DNA from 2 places in the Tateyamaria sp. genome. Region 2 is predicted to be linked to the other one. Evidence: riboswitches for the same ligand, from Rfam matches in the RefSeq annotation. Region 2 holds a riboswitch; the other holds the start of a gene.
What was found. Region 2 has a riboswitch for thiamine pyrophosphate ahead of thiM (hydroxyethylthiazole kinase). Riboswitches for the same ligand answer to the same signal wherever they lie in the genome.
Positions count from the first base shown of each region.

Region 1 (3,620 bases), on a different contig from region 2:
TCACGACACGCTGCATAATATCGTCCGCTCAGTTGGTGTGATGCTGGCCTAGCCGATGGGGCCGCGCACGCCGCCCGTCTGACCGCGATCGAGCAGCAGGTGATCGAGGATCACGCAGGCCATCATCGCCTCGCCCACAGGGACGGCACGGATGCCGACACATGGGTCATGACGGCCCTTGGTGATGATTTCGGCCTCTTCACCCGATTTGGTGATCGTCTTGCGGGTTTGCAGGATGGACGAGGTTGGTTTGACGGCGAAGCGTACAACGATGTCTTGCCCGGTCGAGATGCCGCCGAGGATGCCGCCTGCGTGGTTGGATGAATATTCGGGGCCATCAGGTCCCATCGATATTTCGTCTGCGTTCAGTTCGCCTGTCAGCATGGCGGCGGACATGCCTTCGCCGATCTCGACCCCTTTGACGGCGTTGATGCTCATCATCCCGGCGGCCAGATCAGTGTCTAACTTGCCATAAACCGGCGCGCCGAGGCCTGCCGGTACGCCCCGCGCAACGACTTCGATCACGGCACCAACGGATGAGCCGGACTTGCGCAGACCGTCTAGGTAGTCGGCCCAAGTCTCCGCCGCTTGCGCATCGGGCACCCAGAACGGGTTCTGATCGATCTGGCCCCAATCGAACTGTGCGCGGTCGATTTCATGGGCGCCCATACGGGTCATGTAGCCCTTGATTTCGATCCCCGGCACCAAAGTGTCGAGAGCCGCGCGCGCGAGGCCACCAGCAGCCACACGTGCTGCCGTTTCGCGAGCTGAAGAACGGCCACCACCGCGATAGTCGCGGATGCCATATTTCTGCCAGTAGGTGATATCGGCGTGGCCGGGGCGGAACTTTTCCGCGATGTCGCCGTAATCTTTGGAGCGCTGATCCGTGTTCTCGATCATCAGTTGGACAGGCGTGCCGGTGGTCTTGCCCTCGAACACACCAGACAGGATTTTCACTGCATCGGGTTCGCGCCGCTGGGTCGTGTACTTGTTTTGGCCCGGCTTGCGCTTGTCCAGCCAGTGCTGAAGCATCGCCTCGTCCACCTCGATGCCCGGAGGGCACCCGTCAACAGTTGCGCCAAGCGCCGGTCCGTGGCTTTCGCCCCACGTGGTCACGCGGAAGAGATGGCCAAAACTATTGATCGACATGGGACTGCTCCGACAAGGTTCACGGGGACATACGCCGCGCAGGATGCGATGCCAAGTCCGTTGAAAACCTGTTGTTTTGAACGCTGCAACATTCTAACAGGGCGATCCACGCAAAACCGATGGAGGCTGACATGGCAAAACGCATTGATCCTCAGGACCGCCCCTCCTTTCGAGGTGATCTCTAAACGCAGACGTTCGTTCCCGTCCGAGACCCGGGTCAAGACCGGTGATCGCATGGTGCATGGGCGATGTGGAACTTCGCGAAAAGCTTTGGTCGCAATGATCCTTGCCCGTGCGGATCAGGCAAACGGTTCAAACGCTGCTGCCTACGCAGTGGACGCTATGACGGCAGTTGGCGGGACCACTACTTTTAGAGAACGTGACTGAATTGCGAGGGCGCTTGCCACTTGGCGAGTGCCCTCCTATACCTGCGCTCACCTCGGGGTGTCCGTAAGGGCTGAGATGCATAAAGCGAACCCGTTGAACCTGAACCGGTTAACACCGGCGGAGGGAAGGTTTGGCTTATCCCAAGATCCTTATCCCGCCGCCTCTCTGATTGGAGGATGCGATGAAATACGCTTTGACCTTGGCCGCTGCGCTGGGTGCTACGACGGCGCTGGCCGACACCCCTGTTCTGACTGTTTATGCAGGTGACTATTTTACGTCCGAGTGGGGTCCCGGCCCAACGCTCGAAACGGAGTTTGAAAAGATCTGCGCGTGCGATCTGGAGTGGTCCACGGGTGACCTGGTCCCGCGGCTGTTGCTGGAAGGCGAACGGACCAAGGCGGATGTTGTGATTGGCCTGACGTCGGACGTGACGGCCAAGGCACGCGCAACCGGCCTGTTTGCGCCGCATGGGCAGGATAACTCTGCCCTGACGTTACCCATTGAGTGGACCGATGATATATTCCTACCGTTCAACTATGGCCACACGGCGTTCATTTACAACGAAACGACCATGGACGCGCCGCCTGCGAGCTTTGAGGAATTGTTGGCGCTTCCCGATGACGTGAAGATCGTCATTCAGGACCCGCGCACGTCTATTTCCGGCTTGGCCCTCGTGCTGTGGGTGCAGTCGGTCTATGGCGACCGCTCGGCAGAGGTTTGGGAATCGCTGTCCGACAACATCCTGACTGTGACCAAGGACTGGTCAGCCTCCTATGGCCTCTTCACCGATGGCGAGGCGGACATGGTGCTGAGCTACACCACCTCGCCCGCATACCACATGTTTGCCGAAGAGGATTTCACCAAGAAGGCGGCGATCTTCCCCGAAGGTCACTATTTTATGGTCGAAACCGTGGGCAAGATTGCCGGAACGGATCAGCCTGAACTGGCGGATCAATTCCTGGCCTTTGTGATGTCGCGCGACTTCCAGACCATCATTCCAACCGCCAACTGGTCGCTGCCATCGGCATTGCCGCAAGCGGATTGGCCCGAAGGTTGGTCGGAACTGCCGCTGCCGGAGAAGGTTTTGTTCTACTCGGAAACCGAAGCGGCGGACCTGCAAGCGGACGCGATTGAGACATGGCGCGCCGCGCTCAGCCAGTAAGACCTTGGGTTGGCATCATCGCGGCGGCCTTTGTCGTCGCGGTGGTGATTGCCGCCTTTGTCGGCATCAGCCAGCGGATTGAAGCCACCACTGGCCTGCGCGCTGCGGAATGGCAGGCGGTCCGTTTTACCGTTTGGCAGGCATTTCTCTCAGCGCTGATTTCCGTGTTGTCGGCTGTACCGGTGGCGCGTGCGTTGGCGCGGCGGCGGTTGCCCGGCCATACCCTGTTGGTGACCTTGCTGGGCGCGCCGTTCATCTTGCCGGTGATTGTCGCAGTGCTGGGGTTGCTTGCCATCTTTGGACGCAATGGCTGGCTAAACACGGGGCTTGGCCTGTTGGGATTGCCAGACGTGTCGATCTATGGAGCGCATGGTGTTGTTCTGGCCCATGTGTTCTTCAACATGCCGCTGGCAACGCGCCTGATCCTGCAGGGCTGGCAGTCAGTTCCGGCTGAGCAGTTTCGCATGGTGGGGCAGCTTGGCCTGTCGCCACGCATGGTGTTTCGCATCATCGAATGGCCAATCCTGCAGCAGGTGGTTCCGGGGGCTTTTGCCCTGATCTTTGTCATTTGTCTGACCAGTTTTGCGGTGGCGCTGACCCTTGGGGGTGGGCCGCGGGCGACGACGATCGAGCTTGCCATCTATCAGGCGTTCAAATTTGATTTCGACCTTGGGCGCGCGGCGGTGCTGAGCCTGCTGCAACTGGCCGTCGCGGGCGCTGCAGCGGTGCTGGCCCTTTGGATATTGCCGCCCATCGCCCTACAAACCGGGCGCGACCGGGCGGTGCGGCGGTGGGATACGCCAAGCCCGTGGGGGGACGCGTTCTGGATCACGCTCGCCGCCGGATTCCTGTTGTTGCCGCTTCTGTCTATCGCGCTGTCTGGTCTTGTCGGTCTGTCTTACATGCCCCTTTCCGTACTGAG
Region 1 covers NZ_JBYNDP010000135.1:2,924-6,543, forward strand. Annotated here, with positions in the region: gene AC6RA8_RS18665 (TetR/AcrR family transcriptional regulator) at 1-52, shown strand, start outside; gene aroC (chorismate synthase) at 49-1,149, opposite strand; gene AC6RA8_RS18675 (SEC-C metal-binding domain-containing protein) at 1,398-1,523, shown strand; TPP riboswitch at 1,580-1,679, shown strand; gene AC6RA8_RS18680 (thiamine ABC transporter substrate-binding protein) at 1,718-2,698, shown strand; gene AC6RA8_RS18685 (thiamine/thiamine pyrophosphate ABC transporter permease ThiP) at 2,674-3,620, shown strand, end outside.
Region 1: another riboswitch for thiamine pyrophosphate. It lies ahead of AC6RA8_RS18680 (thiamine ABC transporter substrate-binding protein); the one in region 2 lies ahead of thiM (hydroxyethylthiazole kinase).

Region 2 (3,620 bases):
GCCGGTAACGAGGCAATCGGGGCTCTCTGGGCCGTCAAGATGACCACCCTTCATCAAAACAGCACCAGCGCCGCATTGGATTAAGGCGTGGCCTTGCGCTTCCATCTCGGTGCGGGTGACCGCTGTCTTGGTTCGCAGTAAATGCGCCGCTTCTGGCAAGTTGGGCGTTAGCAATGCCGCCCGCGGCACGAGCCGAGTCCGGACCACGTCCACCGCGTCAGCCTGCAGAAGCTCGGCGCCGCCCTTGGCAATCATGACAGGGTCAACGACAATCGGAGCCTTACAGGCGTCAAGCGCGGTTACAACGGCTTGGGCGATCTCTGCATTTGCGATCATTCCAATTTTCACCGCGTCCACTCGAATGTCGGCAAAGACCGTGTTGATCTGGGCCAGAACGAAGTCTGGTGGCACAAGATGAATGCCGGCAACACCTTGCGTGTTTTGCGCCGTCAAAGCCGTCAGTACGGCCATTGCAAACGCACCGTTTGCGGATATGGCTTTGATATCCGATTGAATGCCTGCGCCACCGGATGGATCTGACCCCGCAATACTCAGGACATTGGGTATCATAATGTTGCCTCCGTTTCTGCAAAGGCGCGCGCAGCAACAGTCGCATCCGGTTGCCCACATATGGCAGAAACGACGGCCAACCCGTCGGCACCGCTTTCAAGAACTGCGCGCTGGTGTCTGGCCTTCAGCCCACCGATCGCGACATTGGGCAGGGGAGATAGTGCGACCAATCCCGCCAGCCCATCGAAGCCGATTGGTTGCTTGTGGTCAGCCTTGGTCGCTGTGCCAAAGACCGGTCCAAGCCCGAGATAGTCCACGACTGCGGGATTGATCGCATGCACGGCTTGTGCGCTCTCACAAGAAAGCCCAAGTATTTTGTCCGGCCCTAATTTTGCGCGTGCGTCAGCGGCTGGCATGTCACCCTGACCGATATGAGCCCCATCCGCTTCCGCGGCAACCGCAGCCTCGATATCGTCGTTGACGACCAGGGGAACGTTCGTGCCCGACAGCACATCCTTTAACGCGCGTGCCATGTCGATGCGGTCCGCGGTCGTTGCTTGTTTGTCACGCAGCTGGACCATTGTGACCCCGCCTGCAACTGCTTGTCGCACGGTGTTTTCTAAACCTGCAGTACGACACAGGCTCGGATCGGTCACGAGGTACAGGCGCAGGCTTGTGCGAAGATCCTGTATCATACGACAGCCCCCGCCAAGTCGGCAGGCTGAGTGGCTGCGAGAGCGTCGAGGAAATACACTTGAAAACTGCCGGGGCCTTGTGCCTTCGAAGCGGCCTGTGATCCGGCAACTTTGAAATGTGACAGGGCGCACACTGCCGCATCGTATGCTGGGCCTGTTGCAGCGTAAGCGCCCATCAGCGCCGTTTGAGCACATCCCAAAGCGGTGACTTTTGCCATAATCGATGCGCCGCCCTGCACGCGGGCGGACCGAGAGCCATCGGTTACGAAATCAATCGGACCAGTTACCGCGACAACTGCGCCATGCTTTTCTGCGAGGTTTTTCGCCGCGCCTTCTGCCGCTTCGACCGTATCCCCACTGTCCGCCCCTTTGCCGGCGCCACTCTCTCCGGCAAGTGCCAATATTTCGGAGGCATTTCCGCGAATGATGGTCGGACGCAACTCCAGCAAGCCTTGCGCGACTGATCTGCGGTATCCACTAACAAAGTGTGCAACAGGGTCGAACACCCATGGTATGCCGTTGTCATTGGCCGATTTTGCGGCCGCCATCATGCTTGCCACCCAAGACGTGGACAGCGTTCCGATGTTGATTGTCACGGCTCCGCATATTGGTGTGAAATCAGCAATCTCTTCCGGAGCGTGCACCATTGCGGGTGATCCGCCCGCAGCAAGAACAACGTTCGCAGCAACGTTCATCGCCACATAATTGGTGATGCAATGCACCAAAGGATTTTGATTGCGAAGGGGGGGCAATACGTCTTCGTAAGCCATAGTGTCTCCTTTTTCGCAGACGAAAATGGAGACGTATCACTCATGGTTTGGTGACTTGCGACCTCCCTCCGCCAGCATTATCTGGTTCAGGTTCAAAGGGTACGTCTCAGCTTTGCAGCGCCCCTGGCACCGTGAGGTGTAGAACGGTGAGACTGGGTAGTCAAACAGGATCGGGCGCAGTTGTTGAATGGGGCTTTCACGGGGCGTCGATTGATGCGAAGCCTCAGTTTTTACCAACCATGCATTCATATGGAGACCGTTGTGATCTGCCTTTGTGAAGCCGACTGAACGCAATTCTTAGTCGCGCATTAACGAGCCCGAGTTGTGAGGTCGTTGTCTTCGAGAAGCATGTCTCAGCGCTTGCTTGCGGTGGAGAGTTGGCGACTTGCTCGATAAAACCACAATTTTCCAGATGTTTACAGCGCGTCTTTCAAGCTTTGAGCAAGTTTCTCAATCAACTCGTCGATTTGCGCCTCGGTGCAAATGAAGGGTGGCGCGAGCAAGATGTGATCGCCATGTTTCCCATCGATTGTGCCGCTGTTAGGATAACAGATCAGCCCATTTTCCATCGCCTTCGCCTTTATAGATTTTGCCAGACCCTTTTCAGGATCGAACGGGGCTTTGGTGTCTTTGTCTTTGACAAGTTCCAGAGCGCGAAACATCCCTCGGCCTCGAATATCGCCGACGTGGCGATGTTGACCGAATTGCGCATCAAGTGCCTTGTTGAGGTAGCGACCCATCTCTGCAGAGCGTTGTGTCAGGCCTCCATCGGTCAGCTTGTAGACAACCGCATTTGCGGCAGCGCAGGCAATGGGATGACCTAGATAGGTGTGTCCATGCTGAAAAAAACCACTTCCTTGTTTGATGGTTTCGTGAATTTTGTCCGAGCAAAGCATTGCACCAATGGGCTGGTATCCGGCGCCCAGGCCTTTTGCGATTGTGATTATGTCGGGACGGACATTCTCTTGTTCGCAGGCAAAGAACGTGCCGGTTCTGCCCATGCCGCACATCACTTCATCGAGGATCAACAGCACACCGTACTTGTCGCAGATGTCGCGGACGCGTTTGAAATAGCCTGGGGCAGGGGGAACAGCACCCGCTGTTGCACCGACAACGGGTTCCGCGATGAAGGCAACGACGGTCTCAGGACCGAGGCGCAGGATTTCATCTTCTAATTCGTTTGCCACACGAAGTGCATAGTCGTTTCCTGACTCTCCATCGTCTTGGAAACGGTATGCGTAGCACGGTGCGATGTGAGATGCGGACACCATGACCGGGTCGAAGGGAGCGCGCCGCCACATATTACCTCCGGTTCCAAGTGCACCAAGGGTGTTCCCGTGATAGCTTTGACGGCGGGCAATGAAGCGGTGTCGTTCCGGTTGCCCAATTTCGAGCATGTATTGACGCGCAAGTTTGAGCGCCGCTTCAACAGCCTCCGAACCGCCTGACACGATGTATACTTTCTCAATACCTTCAGGGGCATGCGCTACGAGCCGCGCGGCAAGTGTTTCAGCCGGTTCCGATGTCAGGAAACCGGTGTGGGCGAACTCCAGCTTGCCCATCTGTTCAGCCATGGCAGCGATGATATCCTTGTCCCCGTGACCAAGGCAGGAAACGGCTGCACCTCCTGATCCATCCAGATAAG
Region 2 covers NZ_JBYNDP010000002.1:107,410-111,029, reverse strand. Annotated here, with positions in the region: gene thiD (bifunctional hydroxymethylpyrimidine kinase/phosphomethylpyrimidine kinase) at 1-570, opposite strand, end outside; gene thiE (thiamine phosphate synthase) at 567-1,205, opposite strand; gene thiM (hydroxyethylthiazole kinase) at 1,202-1,975, opposite strand; TPP riboswitch at 2,021-2,110, opposite strand; gene AC6RA8_RS01025 (aspartate aminotransferase family protein) at 2,392-3,620, opposite strand, start outside.